Regions from separate parts of the Peribacillus sp. NPDC097198 genome, predicted to be linked through region 3. Evidence: riboswitches for the same ligand, from Rfam matches in the RefSeq annotation. Region 3 holds a riboswitch; each other region holds the start of a gene.
What was found. Region 3 has a riboswitch for S-adenosylmethionine ahead of mtnW (2,3-diketo-5-methylthiopentyl-1-phosphate enolase). Riboswitches for the same ligand answer to the same signal wherever they lie in the genome.
Positions count from the first base shown of each region.

Region 1: another riboswitch for S-adenosylmethionine. It lies ahead of ACIQXQ_RS00830 (methionine ABC transporter ATP-binding protein); the one in region 3 lies ahead of mtnW (2,3-diketo-5-methylthiopentyl-1-phosphate enolase).
Region 2: another riboswitch for S-adenosylmethionine. It lies ahead of ACIQXQ_RS16300 (YezD family protein); the one in region 3 lies ahead of mtnW (2,3-diketo-5-methylthiopentyl-1-phosphate enolase).

Region 1 is NZ_JBIWDO010000001.1:158,029-163,781, reverse strand. It holds gene ACIQXQ_RS00860 (acyl-CoA dehydrogenase family protein) at 1-324, shown strand, start outside; gene ACIQXQ_RS00855 (arsenate reductase family protein) at 467-823, shown strand; gene gcvH (glycine cleavage system protein GcvH) at 921-1,301, shown strand; gene ACIQXQ_RS00845 (toprim domain-containing protein) at 1,369-1,734, shown strand; gene ACIQXQ_RS00840 (thioredoxin family protein) at 1,738-2,046, shown strand; gene ACIQXQ_RS00835 (O-acetylhomoserine aminocarboxypropyltransferase/cysteine synthase family protein) at 2,386-3,696, shown strand; SAM riboswitch class I at 3,809-3,920, shown strand; gene ACIQXQ_RS00830 (methionine ABC transporter ATP-binding protein) at 4,066-5,100, shown strand; gene ACIQXQ_RS00825 (methionine ABC transporter permease) at 5,093-5,753, shown strand, end outside.
Region 2 is NZ_JBIWDO010000009.1:124,541-130,293, forward strand. It holds gene pdxS (pyridoxal 5'-phosphate synthase lyase subunit PdxS) at 1-787, shown strand, start outside; gene pdxT (pyridoxal 5'-phosphate synthase glutaminase subunit PdxT) at 790-1,371, shown strand; gene ssuE (NADPH-dependent FMN reductase) at 1,577-2,113, shown strand; SAM riboswitch class I at 2,355-2,462, shown strand; gene ACIQXQ_RS16300 (YezD family protein) at 2,631-2,747, shown strand; gene ACIQXQ_RS16305 (phosphoadenylyl-sulfate reductase) at 2,915-3,619, shown strand; gene sat (sulfate adenylyltransferase) at 3,647-4,795, shown strand; gene cysC (adenylyl-sulfate kinase) at 4,825-5,424, shown strand; gene ACIQXQ_RS16320 (nitrite/sulfite reductase) at 5,441-5,753, shown strand, end outside.
Region 3 is NZ_JBIWDO010000004.1:349,037-354,789, forward strand. It holds gene ACIQXQ_RS09490 (carbon-nitrogen family hydrolase) at 23-805, opposite strand; gene ACIQXQ_RS09495 (pyridoxal phosphate-dependent aminotransferase) at 906-2,090, shown strand; SAM riboswitch class I at 2,206-2,363, shown strand; gene mtnW (2,3-diketo-5-methylthiopentyl-1-phosphate enolase) at 2,520-3,752, shown strand; gene ACIQXQ_RS09505 (2-hydroxy-3-keto-5-methylthiopentenyl-1-phosphate phosphatase) at 3,755-4,411, shown strand; gene ACIQXQ_RS09510 (methylthioribulose 1-phosphate dehydratase) at 4,414-5,040, shown strand; gene ACIQXQ_RS09515 (cupin domain-containing protein) at 5,062-5,595, shown strand; gene ACIQXQ_RS09520 (CobW family GTP-binding protein) at 5,723-5,753, shown strand, end outside.

The DNA of each region.
Region 1 (5,753 bases), on a different contig from region 3:
GAAATCCTTTCAAATATTGCTGATATCGTATCTCTTGCCTATGCTGCTGAATCAGTGGTGCTACGTACGGAAAAAGCAATCGCGACTACAGGTCTAGAAAAGAACCAACAAAAAGTGCTTTACACTGAAATCTTCGTTCAAGAAGCTTTCAATGAAATCGAGCAACATGCAAAAGAAACGTTGATTGCTGTTGAAACTGGCGATACGTTGCGCATCATGCTTTCTTCCCTTCGCAAGTTGACTAGACATAATCCAATCAATGTTATTGCGAAAAAACGTGAAGCTTCCGTCAAAGTAATCGAAAATGAAAAATATGCACTTTAATTCTTAAAGTCTTAATCAAGGGGATGCCCATATCGGGTATTCCCTTGATTTATTTTGTAGGTTTTTCATGGGGATGCGAAGAGAGGGTCTATCGTTGTATTGCCCCAAAAAAACGGGTATTCTAAGGGAAGGTGGTGAAACGATGGGCTTAACTTTATACTGGTACCCAAAATGCGGCACATGCCGTAATGCAAAGAAGTGGCTGGATCGTCATGAGTTGCAATATGAAGCGATTCATCTCGTGGAAAATCCCCCTTCTCGGGCAGAAATTGAACAAATATATAAAAGTAGTGGACTAGAGTTGAAGAAGTTTTTCAATACGAGCGGGCAAAAATATCGCGAGCTCGGTTTAAAAGACAAACTGAAAGAAGCTTCAGAGAAAGAGATGCTCGATATATTGGCTACGGATGGCATGCTTTTGAAAAGACCAATTGTGACGGACGGTTCAAAAGTGACAGTAGGTTTCAAAGAAGAACAATTCGATCAGACCTGGAGCTAAGACTTTACAAAACATTTGGATAATTCCTTATCATAACAAAGAATCTACCTTATAATGTAATAGATAAAATATAAGCTGTAATATGGAGGGAATTAATATGTCAACGCCAAAAGAACTTCGTTATACAAAAGAACATGAATGGGTCAAAACGGAAGAGGGTACAGTACGCATAGGGATTACTGCATTCGCCCAGTCTGAACTTGGGGACATCGTTTTTGTTGAACTTCCAGAGGTCGGATCTGAACTGAAAGCGAACGAGCCCTTTGGTAGTGTAGAATCCGTTAAAACGGTTTCTGAACTTTATGCTCCTATTAGCGGCAAGGTCATTGAAATCAATGAAGAGTTAAATGACAATCCTGAATTCGTTAATGAATCTCCGTTTGAAAAAGCATGGATGATCGTCCTTGAACCATCAGACAGCAGTGAAGTTGAAAAACTGATGAGTGCAAACGAATATGATAGCCTGATAAACGGGTAAGTAAGGTGAGGGGGAGGCTTTAATTAAGCCTGCTCTTTTTCAATTTGAGTGGAGACGGGGTGATGAGATGGAATGGGATGTACCCGATAAAGTGATCATGGTTGAAGGCCTTTCAGACAAGCGCAAAGTGGCATCCGTTCTGGACGAAGAAGTGGAAATCAGATGTACCAATGGCACCATTTCTTTAACGAAGTTGGATGAAATGGTGGATGAATTGATAGGCCGGGACGTTTATATCCTTTTTGACGCAGATGAGTCAGGGGAAAAGCTAAGGAAACAATTTCGTCGGGAACTGCCGGAAGCAAGGCATTTGTACATAGATAGGATGTACAAGGAAGTCGAGGATACCCCAGAACATCACATCGCTTCCGTGCTACTAGCTGCAAATATGAAAGTGAAAACTAAATTTACAAGTAAAAGGATGGAAGAGTAACTGATGGAGGAATGGAAAGAAGAAGACTTTAAGCAAGCTGTTGATCAAGGGAACACTTTTAGCTTATATCTATACACACCTTTGTGTGGAACCTGCCAGGTGGCTTCAAGAATGCTTTCCATAACACTAGAGCTGTTCCCGGAAATGAAGGCTGGAAAAATGAACATGAATTATGTCCAGACATTGGCTGAGCGATATGAAATTGAGAGCGTACCCTGTCTTTTGCTTTTTGAAAAAGGAAAGATGACAAAAAAAATATATGCCTTTCAGTCTGTTCCTTATTTGTATGGATTGCTGAAAGAGATAAGCTAAAAGCCGATCCTACATGGATTGGTTTTTTTGTTGAAGTCATGGGGGGAATATAGCATTCGTATTAATGATTGAATATTCTAATAACTAATTGACTACCTGCTACTAAAGTGCTATATTTTGTATGAAGTACATACGTTATAGACGCATCATACACGAGGATGGAATGTTTGCCATTTACAAAACGCGCTTATCCAAGCGACATCGTTCAATAGGGAAATCTCTATCGACCCCGGCGGGAAATTCCGACTTCTTCATATTATAAGGTTCCTTGCATATAACAAGAGATGAGGCAATATCGCTTTAATTCCTACTAAAACAATGGAAGAAGGGGAGAATATAATGACAGAAAAAAAATTCCGCTTTGAGACGTTGAGTGTGCATGGCGGTTTAAAAGTCGACGAAACGGGTGCCCGCGCCGTGCCCATTTATCAAAGTAATGCTTATTTGTTCAAAGATACAGATCATGCAGCGAATCTATTTGGATTAAAAGAGAATGGTTACATCTATACGAGGCTTCACAATCCCACTGTCAGTGTCTTTGAAGAAAGAATGGCCCTGTTAGAAGGGGGAATCGGTGGATTGGCAGTTGCAAGCGGCATGGCCGCTATATCCCTTTCCATCCTTAATATCGCTGGTATGGGGGATGAAATCGTTTCTGCTTCAACACTGTACGGCGGGACCTATAATTTATTTGAAAATACACTCCCTAAATACGGAATCAAAGTGAAATTCGTCTCACCTGATGATCCGGAAAATTTCAAACGGGCAATCACTCCACGAACGAAGGCCATATTTGCCGAAACAATCGGCAACCCAAGCTTAAGGGTTCTTGATATCGAAGCAGTGGCGGAAATAGCCCACGAAGCAGGGATACCTCTTATTATTGATAACACTTTCGCAACGCCGTATCTGTGCCGACCAATTGACTTTGGGGCGGATATTGTCATCCATTCAGCTACAAAGTGGCTATTGGGTAATGGTACGACATTAGGGGGAGTCATCATCGACGGTGGTAAATTCGATTGGAATTCGCCTAATTATCCAGGCTTTACGGAACCTGACCCTAGTTACGATGGACTTGTCTATTCCGAAGCGGTAGGGCCTGCTGCCTTTATTACGAAAGCGCGTGTGCAATTGCTTCGGGATTTGGGACCGACGTTAAGTGCTCAAAGTGCATTCCAGTTCACGCTTGGCCTGGAAACGCTCCATGTCAGGATGAAGGAACACCTGTTGAATACGAGGACAGTCATTCAATACTTGGAGAACCATCCGGCAGTCTCATGGGTTTCTTATCCGGGTAACGATGATCATCCCGATAAAGCCCTTGCAGATAAATACTTGCCTAAGGGAGCCGGATCTGTGGTGACGTTTGGAATTAAGGGGGGACGTGAAGCAGGTTCCACACTCATCAATTCGGTTGAGTTATGGTCGCATGTCGCCAATGTCGGGGATGCTAAAAGCCTAATCATCCACCCAGCAAGTACAACTCACCAGCAATTGAATGATGCAGGACTGGTCAAGGCCGGTGTCAGTGCCGACCAGGTTCGCCTTTCAATCGGTATTGAAAATGTAGACGATTTACTTGAAGATCTAGAGCAAGCGATTGAAAAAGCGACGAATATCGTGTCAGTGAATTCTCAAAGAGTTTAATGGAGAAACAGGTACACCCTAGGATTTTACATTGCACTCCTTTTTTATCTGTGTTAAAATTTCAGACATAGTAAAGTGAATGTTAAGACAAAAAAGAATAGTCCATATATAGCTCTTATCAAGAGAGGTGGAGGGATGTGCCCGTTGAAACCCGGCAACCGACAAGGATTTTCCTTGGAAAGGTGCCAATTCACACAAAGCGTAGAGGCTTTGGGAGATGAGAGGAAGGCCTGCTTTTCCCTGCCTTTCTGCTCATGCAGAAGGGCTTTTTCTATTTTCTTTGAATCATAGTTGGATAGATTCATCAGGAGGCCATAAAAATAAATCGACTAAATTCATAGGCTTAATTGGATAAAGAGGTGAGCATACATGATTACATTGTCAAACGTCAGTAAACTTTTTCGAACAGGAAAAGCAAATAGCGAAACGATTCATGCCGTGAATAGTGTGAATTTAGAAATAAATAAAGGCGAGATTTTCGGAGTCATCGGATACAGTGGGGCTGGCAAGAGTACGCTCATACGTATGCTGAATGGGTTGGAACGGCCTACTGAGGGCTCCGTGAACGTTGCGGGAAATGAAGTTTCAACAATTAAAGGGTCTAAGCTTCGTAAAGCCCGTCAAGAGATTAGCATGATTTTTCAGCATTTTAATCTCTTGTGGTCAAGGACCGTTCAAGAAAATATATCCTTTCCTCTGGAAATTGCGGGCATCTCCAAGCAAGAACGCATCAAGCGCGTCAATGAACTCATTAAGTTAGTTGGATTGGAAGGAAGAGAAAAAGCGTATCCATCGCAGCTAAGTGGTGGACAGAAGCAAAGGGTGGGAATAGCGAGGGCTCTTGCCAATAACCCGAAAGTGCTTTTGTGTGATGAGGCCACGTCCGCTCTAGATCCCCAGACAACCGATTCCATCCTGGAATTGCTTGTGGATATAAATCAACGCCTTGGTTTAACCATTGTCTTGATTACACATGAGATGCATGTCATTCGGAAGATTTGCAATCGAGTGGCTGTGATGGAAAGTGGACGGGTAGTCGAACAGGGAGCTGTCCTGGAAGTATTCAGAAACCCTAAAGAACAGATGACTAAGCGTTTTGTTCAGCAGGTGACAGAACCAGAAGAGACAAAAGAAACGATGGAGCATTTGTTTGAACGGTATCCAGCAGGAAAAGTGATTCAACTGACATTCGTGGGGGATCATGCAGAAAGCCCGTTGATCACAAAATTGGTACGTAATTTTGAGTTGGATGTGAACATTGTCCAGGGGAAGATATCACAAACGAGAAGCGGCTCATATGGAACATTGTTCATCCACCTTGATGGCAGTGAAGATGAAATGCTCCGCGCAATCGAATTCATAAAAGCACAGCAGGTAGGCGTGGAGGTGATTACTCATGCTTGAAGAATTATTGCCGAATGTAGATTGGGAAGACATCATAGAAGCGACGAAAGAAACGCTGTATATGACAAGTATTTCAGTTGTAGCGACCTTTTTTATAGGGATACTATTGGGGTTGCTTCTGTTTTTAACAGGCAAGGGGAATATGTGGGAGAATCGGGGCGTTAACGGTGTGTTAAGTGCTTTCGTTAATATTTTCCGTTCGATTCCATTCCTTATCTTGATTGTATTATTAATTCCGTTCACCAAATTACTTGTCGGTAGCATGATTGGTGAGAATGCGGCATTACCAGCACTCATTATCGGTGCAGCACCGTTTTATGCGCGGATGGTCGAAATCGGCCTTCGTGAGATTGATAAAGGCGTGATTGAAGCGGCTAAATCAATGGGAGCCAAAACCAGCACCATCATTTATAAGGTCCTCCTTCCAGAATCGATGCCGGCCCTTATATCAGGCATCACGGTAACATCGATTGCATTGGTTGGATACACGGCAATGGCAGGTGTCATCGGGGCTGGTGGATTGGGTAACTTAGCCTATCTGGACGGTTATCAACGGAATCACAACGACGTTACCCTGGTAGCGACGATTGTCATATTAATTATTGTCTTCATCATACAGATTATCGGTGATGTGATTACTTCTAAATTGGATA
Region 2 (5,753 bases), on a different contig from region 3:
TGCTGAAGCGGCGGGGGCGGTGGCTGTCATGGCCCTTGAGAGGGTACCATCAGATATTCGTGCTGCAGGCGGTGTGGCAAGGATGGCGGACCCAAGGATCGTGGAGGAAGTGATGAAAGCTGTTTCGATCCCAGTGATGGCTAAAGCAAGGATCGGTCATATTGTGGAAGCGAGAATCTTGGAATCCATGGGAGTGGATTACATTGATGAAAGTGAAGTACTGACTCCGGCCGATGAAGAATATCATATTTTGAAAAGCGATTATATAGTACCTTTTGTATGTGGTTGCCGGGATTTAGGGGAAGCCTCCCGACGTATCGGCGAAGGGGCCTCGATGCTTCGGACGAAGGGAGAACCTGGGACAGGGAACATTGTGGAAGCTGTACGGCATATGAGAAAAGTTCAATCTCAAATTCGTAAAGTATGCATGCTGAGCGAGGATGAATTAATGACTGAAGCAAAAAATATTGGTGCTTCTTATGAAGTTCTGAAGGAAATCCGGCGCACAGGGAAATTACCTGTAGTAAACTTTGCAGCAGGTGGAATTGCGACTCCTGCAGATGCCGCCCTGATGATGGAACTTGGGGCAGACGGTGTATTTGTGGGCTCAGGAATCTTTAAATCGGAAAATCCCGATAAATTCGCTGCTGCCATCGTACAAGCAACTACATACTTCACCGATTATGATTTAATAGGCAAGTTGTCTAAAGAATTGGGAAGCGCGATGAAAGGAATTGATATTTCTAAGTTGGCCCCAGCTGAGAGAATGCAGGAGCGTGGATGGTAAACATGGTAACCATAGGTGTTTTAGGTTTGCAGGGTGCTGTAGAGGAACATATGAACCAAATCAAGGAAGCCGGTGAGCATGCGATATTAGTTAAGAACCCAGAACAGTTAAAGGATATCGATGGCCTGATCATTCCTGGTGGAGAAAGCACCACTATGAGAAAACTAATGGACCATTATGGTTTCATGGAGCCGATTACGGCATTTTTCGAACAAAAAAAACCGATTTTCGGAACTTGCGCAGGGATGGTATTAGTGGCAAAGGAAATGGTTAGTTTGGAACATACCCATCTTGGTTTTATCAATATTACAGTAAATAGAAATGGTTTTGGTCGTCAGAGGGAAAGTTTTCAAGCACCCCTTATAGTTAAAGGAATGGAAGAACCTTTCATGGGTGTCTTTATCAGAGCACCTTTTGCCGTTGGCGTAGGTGAAGATGTGGAGATATTAGCAAGTTATGACGGGAAAGTAGTGGCGGCTAGACAAGAACAGGTTCTTGTCAGTTCGTTTCATCCAGAACTGACCGGTGATCAACGATTTATACAACTTTTTTTAAAAATGGTGAAAGACTCAATCAATCAATAGAGTTGAAAAGCTTTAAAAATCCTGCCCTAACGGGGCAGGATTTTTAGTCAATGGCATAATACAATTCTTATTAGTGTTTCAAAAATATAAATTCCAATCAAGTTACTTGACTTTTATTTTTCTGATAATTAAGATAATTAATTGAAGTTGCTTAACTGGAAAGGACCCAGATCCTTTGCAGATTTTACATACAGGAGGAATATATATGAGCGAAATTATAATTTTATCAGGCAGCCCTGCTATACCATCAAGAACAGATATTTCATTAAAATATATCCAAACGTTGGTGGAAAAAGAAGGATTTACGACGGACTATCATTCTATTACCGAGTTTTCTGCAAACGACTTATTCCAAGGTCGTTATGATAGCGAGGATATTCTAAGACTTTCAGAAAAGATTAAGCAAGCTAATGGTATCATTATTGGTTCACCTGTCTATAAGGCATCTTATACAGGAGTGTTGAAAGCTCTAATTGATTTATTACCCGAGGGCGCGTTTAAGGATAAGCCAGTTTTGCCCATAATGGTTGGGGGAAGCAACAGGCATTTATTAGCTATAGATTATGCGCTGAAACCTCTTATATCAATATTAAAAGGGGAACCGATGCAGGGGTTATACTTTGTCGATAAAGAAATCGATAAGCAGAATCCAAAACATCCGATTAAGGAAGTGGAATTACTTGATCGTACAAAGAGTCAAGTAAAGGAATTTGTAGAAGCCATACAAAAAAGAAGAAATTGATCATTTCTTCTTTTTATCTTGACCCTTCCCATCAACGAGTTAAGTTATTAGGCTACTTTAAAGGTTTATTCAAGCTTGTTCAGGATGAATGAACCTTTTTTACTGGCTTAACAAATCACTGTAACAAACTTGAACTATTTGTGTATAATAATTGAAGTTAAACCAAAATATTAAACCAAGTTAATTTATATGAAAACTCCATTGACAATGATTTGATATGTGTTAATATTTAAAATAATAAAACTTATCAAGAGCGACGGAGGGATTTGGCCCTTTGAAGTCCAGCAACCTGCATCATGAATGCAAGGTGCTACATCCAACAAAATGTCATCATTTTGGAAGATAAGGTAAATAAGATTACCTTATCAATCTTTCCATCTTGGCATGGAAGGATTTTTCTGATTGATTTTATTAATTTGGGGGAATTCATTTACAAGCTGATCATCTTACGACAAGCTAGTCGACGAGTTTTCTTAAAGGAGGAATAGCCTTGGAAAAGGAAAATCAGCTGGGGGAAATATTTGAAAGACTGCAAGAAATGCTAAAAACTATGAAATATGGATCCATAACCCTTATCGTTCAGGACGGTAAGGTTATACAAATGGAAAGAAACGAAAAATTGAGAATTAAATAAATGGACTGCTGACTAGAAAACTAGAGGTGGATTTAGCTGATATAAATAGGAAACTATTGGTTAAAGCCGCCTTTTTCATTATAAGAAATGGTGTTTCAAAGGCTTTCAAAGATATCTGCTGTACCATAGGGTGATTCTTAAAAGGGGGGATAGAGTTGGCAGAGCTAGTGGACTATGAAAATATTGATACAGCGACATTACCTTCGTTCCCGGAAGATAGCGATACAAAAGGCGCTTTAGAAGTATTGGAATGGGCAAATTCAGAGTACGGAGATAAACTCATTTATGCCTGTAGTTTTGGGATTGAAGGAATTGTACTGACAGATTTGCTGGCAAAGGTTAATCCTTCCGCCAAAATCGTATTCTTGGATACGGATGTTCATTTCGCTGAGACTTACCAATTAATCGAACAAGTGAAAAATCGTTACCCACGGCTTTCCATTGTAATGAAGAAACCGGAAATGACATTGGAAGAACAAGCCGCTGAATTTGGTGATGAATTATGGCTTCATGACCCAAATCAATGCTGTAACATCCGCAAAATTACGCCGCTCACTGAAGTATTATCAACAGCGACGGCTTGGCTCTCGGGACTGCGCAGGGAGCAATCGGAAACCCGTGCATTGACTGAATATATAAACAAGGACAACAAATTCAAATCTATCAAAATTTGTCCGCTCATTCATTGGACATGGAAAGATGTATGGCGTTATGCGCATAAAAATGGCTTACCATATAATGTGCTTCATGATAATGGATATCCAAGTATTGGCTGTAAAACATGTACAGCACCTGCCATTAATGCTGATGATCTTCGTTCAGGACGATGGCAAGGTGCCCAAAAAACAGAATGCGGATTACATTTATCATAATTATAAAAAATTCAGGGGGAAATCAGCATGACCATTAGCTTGCCGCACGGAGGAACATTAATCAATCGCTTTGAACCAGACTATGATTTAACTAAAATAGAACAATCCGTTGAAATTGATGAAATCTCATTAAGCGACTTGGAACTTATAGGGACTGGAGCATACAGCCCCATTGAGGGATTCTTTTCAAAAGAAGACTATCAAACAGTAGTAAAGGATATGAGGCTTAGCAGCGGGCATGTCTGGAGTATTCCTATTACATTACCACTTTCCGCTGATGTGGTAAACGCTCTTACAATCGGAGAAGAAGTAAAGTTAACTCATGAGGGCCAAACTTATGGAGTCCTTGCCGTTTCCGATATATTTACACCTGATAAGCAAGTGGAGGCAACTTTAGTTTATCAAACGGATGATGAGAATCACCCAGGTGTAAAAAATCTATATAATCGTGGCGATGTATATGTAGGTGGTAAAATCAAGCTTATTAAACGGATCGAGCGTCCATTATTCGAGGATCATTATTTAGACCCAGTTGATACCCGAAAAACATTTGAAGAAAAAGGGTGGAAAACGGTTGTCGGTTTCCAAACAAGAAACCCCGTTCACCGTGCCCATGAATATATTCAAAAAACAGCATTGGAGATAGTGGATGGCTTATTCTTAAACCCATTAGTTGGTGCCACGAAGTCCGATGACATTCCTGCTGACGTTCGGATGGAAAGCTATAAAGTATTACTTGAAAAGTATTATCCAAAGGACCGTGTCTCACTTGCGGTATTCCCAGCAGCCATGCGATATGCAGGACCTAGAGAAGCGATTTTTCATGCAATGGTTCGTAAAAACTACGGATGTACTCACTTCATTGTCGGGCGCGACCATGCAGGTGTGGGCGATTATTACGGTACGTATGACGCACAAAAAATCTTCGGGAACTTCACTTCTGATGAGTTAGGGATAACATTATTATTCTTTGAACATAGCTTCTATTGTAAAACATGTGGGAATATGGCTTCTGCAAAAACATGTCCGCATGGTAAAGAAGATCACGTCATCCTCTCTGGGACGAAGGTTAGGGAAATGTTACGGAATGGGGAAATTCCACCAGCGACTTTCAGCCGCAAAGAAGTAATCGAAGTATTGATAGAAGGGCTTAAGAAGAACGAGGTATATAACTAATTATTGTAAGTTTTAGAAGGAGGATCCTCATGAGTAAAAGTACTAATGTAACTTGGCATGATGCATCGGTAACGAAGGAACTTAGACGGAAGCAAAACGGTCATGAGAGCACGGTGATATGGTTTACCGGGCTTTCAGGTTCTGGGAAATCAACGATCGCCAATGCTGTTGCAAAAGAGTTGTATAATCGGAATATCCGAAATTATGTTTTGGATGGGGATAATATCCGTCATGGACTTAACAAGGATTTAGGCTTCTCAGAAAAAGATCGCACAGAAAATATTAGACGGATTGGAGAGGTCTCCAAGCTCTTCGTGGACAGTGGTCAATTCGTATTAACGGCATTTATATCACCTTTTCGTGCAGATCGTCAAATTGTTCGGGACCTGCTTGGAGAAGGCGAGTTTATTGAAGTGTACATAAAATGTCCACTTGAAGAATGTGAAGTCCGTGATCCAAAAGGCCTTTACGACAAGGCGCGTAAAGGTATCATTAAAAATTTCACTGGAATCGATTCTCCATATGAAGAACCGGAACATCCGGAAATCGTATTGGAATCCAGTCAGTTTAGTGTAGAAGAGTGCGTCGAACAGGTTATAGACTATTTGACAACAAAGAGAGCGATTTAACCTAGGGGGAAAAGAAATGGTGTACGAGAAGATTTGGGCGGACAATCCAGCGCTTGCCAAAAACAAAATGGAAATTCGGAAACTGGAAAAAGATGCTTTGAAGATTTTTGACGATATTCCTCATTACGCGGCAAATGGATTCGATTCCATCCCTAAAGAAGAATGGGATGTGTTCAAATGGGCAGGTCTTTACTTACAACGTCCTAAAGAAGCTGGTTATTGGATGATGCGTGTTGTGATTCCAGGAGGGATTCTCACATACGACCAACAGATCACCCTTGCAAATATTGCTAAGGATTATGGCCGCGATGTCTATGACATCACTACAC
Region 3 (5,753 bases):
CAAATAGTTTGTCAATGGTAAATTAATAAAACTCCGGCCGCCGATCTTCGAAAACGGGTATTTTATTTCTTGCTTCTCCTACTTTTTCTAAGTCAAGGGTGCCGAGTAGAAGTTCTTTTTCTTCACCAGCCTCACAAATGATTTCTCCCCACGGGTCGATGATGATGGAATGTCCGGCAAAATGATTATTTCGGTCAGAACCGGAACGATTCACAGCCACAACGAAGGCTTGGTTTTCTATTGCCCGGCTGATTAACAGTGCCCTCCAATGATGGAGCCTAGGCTTTGGCCACTCGGCGGTCACGAAGATAACCTCCGCACCTCGTACCGTATGGGCCCGTTGCCATTCCGGAAAACGGATATCATAGCAAATGAATCCGGCGCAAATCTTTTCATCGAGGGAGAATAAGCCGTCTTTTTTGCCAGGTTGTAAGTAATGGTGTTCATCCATCAATTGAAACAGATGGAGTTTATCATATTCTTTAACCAGTTTGCCTTCTTTATCGATGATGAGCATTGTGTTATAGATGCCTTCCTTAGTTTTCTTTGCAATCGAGCCACCGATTATGTTAATTCGGTGTTTTTTTGCAAGGGCTTTTAGAAAGGTAATGGTTTGTTCTGCTTCTTCGTCTGCAATTTCATGTAATCTCGTTAAGTCATAGCCGGTTGTCCATAGTTCCGGCAGCATGACGATGTCCGGTTTAGACTGTACAGCTTTTTCAATCCATTGTTCTGCCACCTGGAAATTTATATCTGGCTGTCCAAAGGCAATGTCCATTTGTAAACAGGCGATTTTCCATTTCATCATTTAAAACCTCCATATGTAAAAAAGTACTTTACAAGATTAAGATAAACATATATCATTTGTGACTATAATTTCAAGAAATTTCAGAGAAGGTGCAAAGATGGTGCAATTCGAAAAATCCAGACTTCTTCAAGAGCTTCCAAAGCAGTTTTTTGCTTCTTTAGTCGAAAAAGTTAATAACATAACATCAGAAGGCAAGGATGTCATTAATCTTGGGCAGGGAAATCCAGACCAACCGACTCCTGAACATATCGTGAAGAGCCTGCAGACAGCAGCAGGAAATTCCATGAATCATAAATATTCTCCTTTTAGGGGGCTTCCCTATTTAAAAGAAGCTGCGGCCCTCTTTTATGAACGTGAATATGGCGTCAAGCTAGATCCTAAAACGGAAGTGGCGATTCTTTTCGGTGGAAAGGCTGGTCTAGTCGAATTACCGCAATGCTTGTTGAATCCAGGCGATACAATTTTAGTGCCTGATCCGGGCTATCCAGATTACCTGTCAGGTGTAGCGTTAGCCCAAGCTAAAACGGAAATTATGCCCTTGACCGAAGAAAATGATTTTCTTCCCGATTATAAGGAAATAGATAAAGAGGTTTTTGACAAAGCGAAGATGATGTTCTTGAATTATCCCAATAATCCCACAGGAGCATCGGCGTCAGCAGAATTCTTCGAAGAAACGGTTTCCATGGCAAAAGAACACTCGATATGTGTGGTCCATGATTTCGCATATGGTGCAATTGGGTTCGATGGGAAAAAACCGGTAAGCTTCCTTCAAGCAGAAGGATCAAAAGAAGTGGGGATAGAAATTTACACCCTTTCTAAAACATATAACATGGCGGGGTGGAGGGTTGGCTTTGCGGTTGGCAACCAGAGTGTCATCGAATCGCTTGAATTATTGCAGGATCATCTTTACGTCAGCCTTTTTCCCGCAATACAAGAAGCCACGGCATGCGCCTTACTGGATTCACAAGAGTGTGTGAAGGAACTCGTGAACATGTACGAAGGACGACGAAATGTATTTATCGAAGGGTTACGATCCATTGGATGGGATGTCCAGGCTCCAGATGCTTCCTTCTTTGCTTGGCTAAAGGTCCCTGAAGGATATACTTCAGCGAGCTTTGCAGATCATTTACTGGCACATGCCCATGTAGCAGTTGCACCAGGAAATGGTTTCGGTGAATTTGGTGAAGGATACGTCAGGGTGGGACTTCTCACTTCAGAAGACAGACTCCAAGAAGCGGTAGAAAGAATTCGTACATTGAATATATTCAAAGAAAATCAGTGAGATATTGAATAGTTTGAACATTATACCTATTGACAAAGTATGAATTGCGTGAAAGAATATAAAAAAGAATTCTAAATTTTTAGTTAAGATACATAAACGAAAATATAATAGCATTTTCTTATTTTGAGCAGGTGGAGGGACTAGCCCGATGAAGCCCAGCAACCGACTGTAATACCATTGTGAAATGGGGCGGAGATAATACCGCCGGATCATTTTATTGATTCCGTAAGGCACGGTGCTAATTCTTGCAGCTATAGAGCTGGGAGATAAGAAGATGGCTTTTTCAAAGCCTCTTCTTTAGGAAGGGGCTTTTACATTTTTAACAGAGAATTGGAGTGCAACTTTGTTCGCAGATGGTTAGAAGCTTGTTAAAGGAAAGACCAACAATGACAACTTTAAGAATGACTTTTACGTATTGGGAGTGATCAGATGAGCGAAATAATCGCTACGTATTTACTTCATGACTTCAAAGGAGAGCATGAGAAAAAAGCAGAAGGCATTGCGTTAGGATTGACTGTAGGGACATGGACTGAACTTCCTCACTTGGTACAACAGCAACTGGAAAAACATAAAGGTAGGGTAGTTTCCGTAACACCCCTTCCCGAAGAAGAGCGAGTTAATCTCTATTTCGGTCAAAAAGTGTACCGTTCAACAATCAGGATTGCCTACCCGGCAGGTAATTTTTCTAATGATCTACCGGCTATCTTGACGACAGTATTCGGTAAATTGTCATTGGATGGGGAAATCAAATTGATGGATTTGGACTTTGTCGGCGATATTCAAAAAGCCTTTCCAGGTCCTCGATTCGGAATTAGTGGGATCAGGGAAAAAATTGATGTGTTTGACCGCCCCCTAGTGATGAGTATTTTTAAAGGTGTGTTAGGTCGAGACCTCGCCTTTCATAATGAACAATTGGAGCAACAGGCATTGGGAGGAGTCGATCTTGTCAAGGACGATGAGATTCTTTTTGACCAAGATCAGACGCCTTTCATCGATAGAGTCAAAACCGGAAAGGCCATTTTGAAAGGTATCTATGAGACAACGGGACATCGAACCTTATATGCTGTGAACCTGTCAGGAAAAACACTAGAACTATTGGATAAAGCTGAACTGGCAGCCGAAGCCGGCGCAGATGCCTTGTTATTTAATGTTCATACATATGGATTGGATGTTCTACAGGCTTTACGCGAAAATGACCGGATCAACTTACCGATCATGGCTCATCCGGCATATAGCGGAGCATTAGCTTCATCTTCATTTTATGGACTCAGCTATCCGCTTCTCCTTGGAAAACTGGTGAGGATATCAGGTGCAGATTTATCCCTCTTTCCCTCTCCATACGGAAATGTGGCACTCGATAAAGCAGAGACATTGGCGATTGCTGAAGGATTGACGAGAAATGAAACATCTTGGAAAAGGACTTTCCCGGTTCCATCGGCAGGTATCCATCCTGGCATGGTTCCAGATCTCATCAAGGATTTTGGGATAGAAAGTGTGATCAATGCTGGTGGGGGCGTCCATGGTCATCCGGATGGTGCAAAAGGCGGAGCTAAGGCCTTCCGTTCCGCAGTAGAAGCTGTCCTTTCCGGAAAATCATTGTCAATCGCGGCTGAGGAAGATGAGGAACTTCAAAAAGCACTGGCCCTATGGGGAGGGCTATAATCATGGTCAAACCGATCATTTTCTGTGATTTTGATGGAACGATCACCAACTCGGATAATATCATCTCAATCATGAAGAAGTTTGCCCCGCCCGGCTGGGAGGCATTAAAAGATGGTGTTCTTCAGCAAAAAATCAGCATTTCCCACGGTGTAGGGGAAATGTTTTCCCTGCTGGATAGCGATTTAAAGGAGGACATCATTCAATATGTGAAGGAGACAGCGGGTATTCGCCAAGGGTTCAGTGATTTTGTGGAATTTACAAAAAAATCAGATATTCCTCTCTATATTGTCAGTGGTGGAATGGACTTTTTCGTTGAACCTCTTTTGAATGACCTCTTACCTGTAGAGAATGTCTACTGTAATCATGCCGACTTCAGTCAGGAAGAAATTATGATTGAGTGGCCGCATACTTGTGATGACCAATGTAATCATGGGTGTGGTTGCTGTAAACCTACGATTATGAGAAAGCTTTCTACAAAGGATCAGTATAAATTGGTGATTGGAGATTCCGTTACCGACTTTGAAGCGGCTAAACAGGCAGATTTTGTTATTGCCCGTGACAGGCTCCTTGAAAAGTGCCGCACAGAAGCCATTCCCCATAAAGAGTTTGAAACTTTCCATGATGTGATTGATATTCTAAAAAAAATGCAGGAGGTGTAAGGGTGACAGCTTCAAAAGAGTGGCAGGAACTAGCGCAAATAAAGGGAGAACTAGCCGAGAGAGATTGGTTCATGGGGACGAGTGGAAATTTATCGATCCGTGAGGCTAATAGCCCTTCTTTTTATATAACCGCAAGTGGCAAGGATAAACGCAAGCAGACAGATTCCGATTTTATTTTGGTGGATTTGTCAGGAAAACCAGTCGAAATGACCGAGCTCAGACCTTCCGCTGAAACTCTTCTTCATACAGAGATTTATCGGAAAACGGATGCCAATTGCGTCCTCCATGTCCATACAGTAGAAAATAACGTGATTTCCGAGTTATATAGTGAAGTTGGGGAAGTGACTTTTTGTCATCATGAAATTATCAAGGCTACTGGACGATGGCAGGAAGATGCAGAATTGAAGATACCCATCATCCATAACCATGCAGATATTCCGTTGTTGGCTGAGACATTCAGTCCCTATGTCGATGCAGACTCAGGAGCGGTGCTTATCAGAAATCATGGTATAACCGTATGGGGAAAAAGCGGGTTGGAAGCAAAAAAAATCTTAGAAGCATGTGAATTCCTGTTTCAATATCAGCTGTTACTTAACCAGCAAAAGATATTGACAGGTTCGCTCAGCTAAAAATATAAAGGAGGAAAAATAATGGCTACAATTAGATTCCAAGAAACAAATGAAGTAATTGAAACAAATGAAGAGGTTCAGAGCTTTTTAGAGACTCAAGGCGTAATTTACGAACAATGGGATATTTCAAAATTGCCAGCCCATCTGGTGGAAAAATATGATCTTACGGATGAAGATAAACAAGAGATTCTTGATGCTTTCCAGTCAGAGATTAAAGAAATTTCGGAAAGAAGAGGATATAAAGCGCATGATATTATCACATTATCCGATTCCAATCCGAATTTGGACCAATTGTTGCAGAACTTCAAGCAGGAACACCATCATGAAGATGACGAGGTACGGTTCATCGCTGGGGGAACGAGTATCTTCGCCATCGAGGGTAGCGAGGGAAAATGGTTCGATGTCCGACTTAACCCTGGAGATTTGATCAGCGTACCTGAATCGACTCGTCACTACTTCACGCTAGCGGAAGATAGAAGAACAGTCGCGGTCCGTATTTTCGTTACAGCGGCCGGCTGGGTTCCGATATATGAAAAAGATGAAGTTCAGGCATAATAAAAGTGTGAAAAAACCAGCTTTCGGGCTGGTTTTTTTATGTGGCCCCGCAGGGTGCTTAAGCGGGAAAAGTATGATAAAATTTTAACGGAAATAAAAATCGTGTACATTATAGGAGAAGATACTAATGAAAACGACCGAAGTATATATATTAGGCG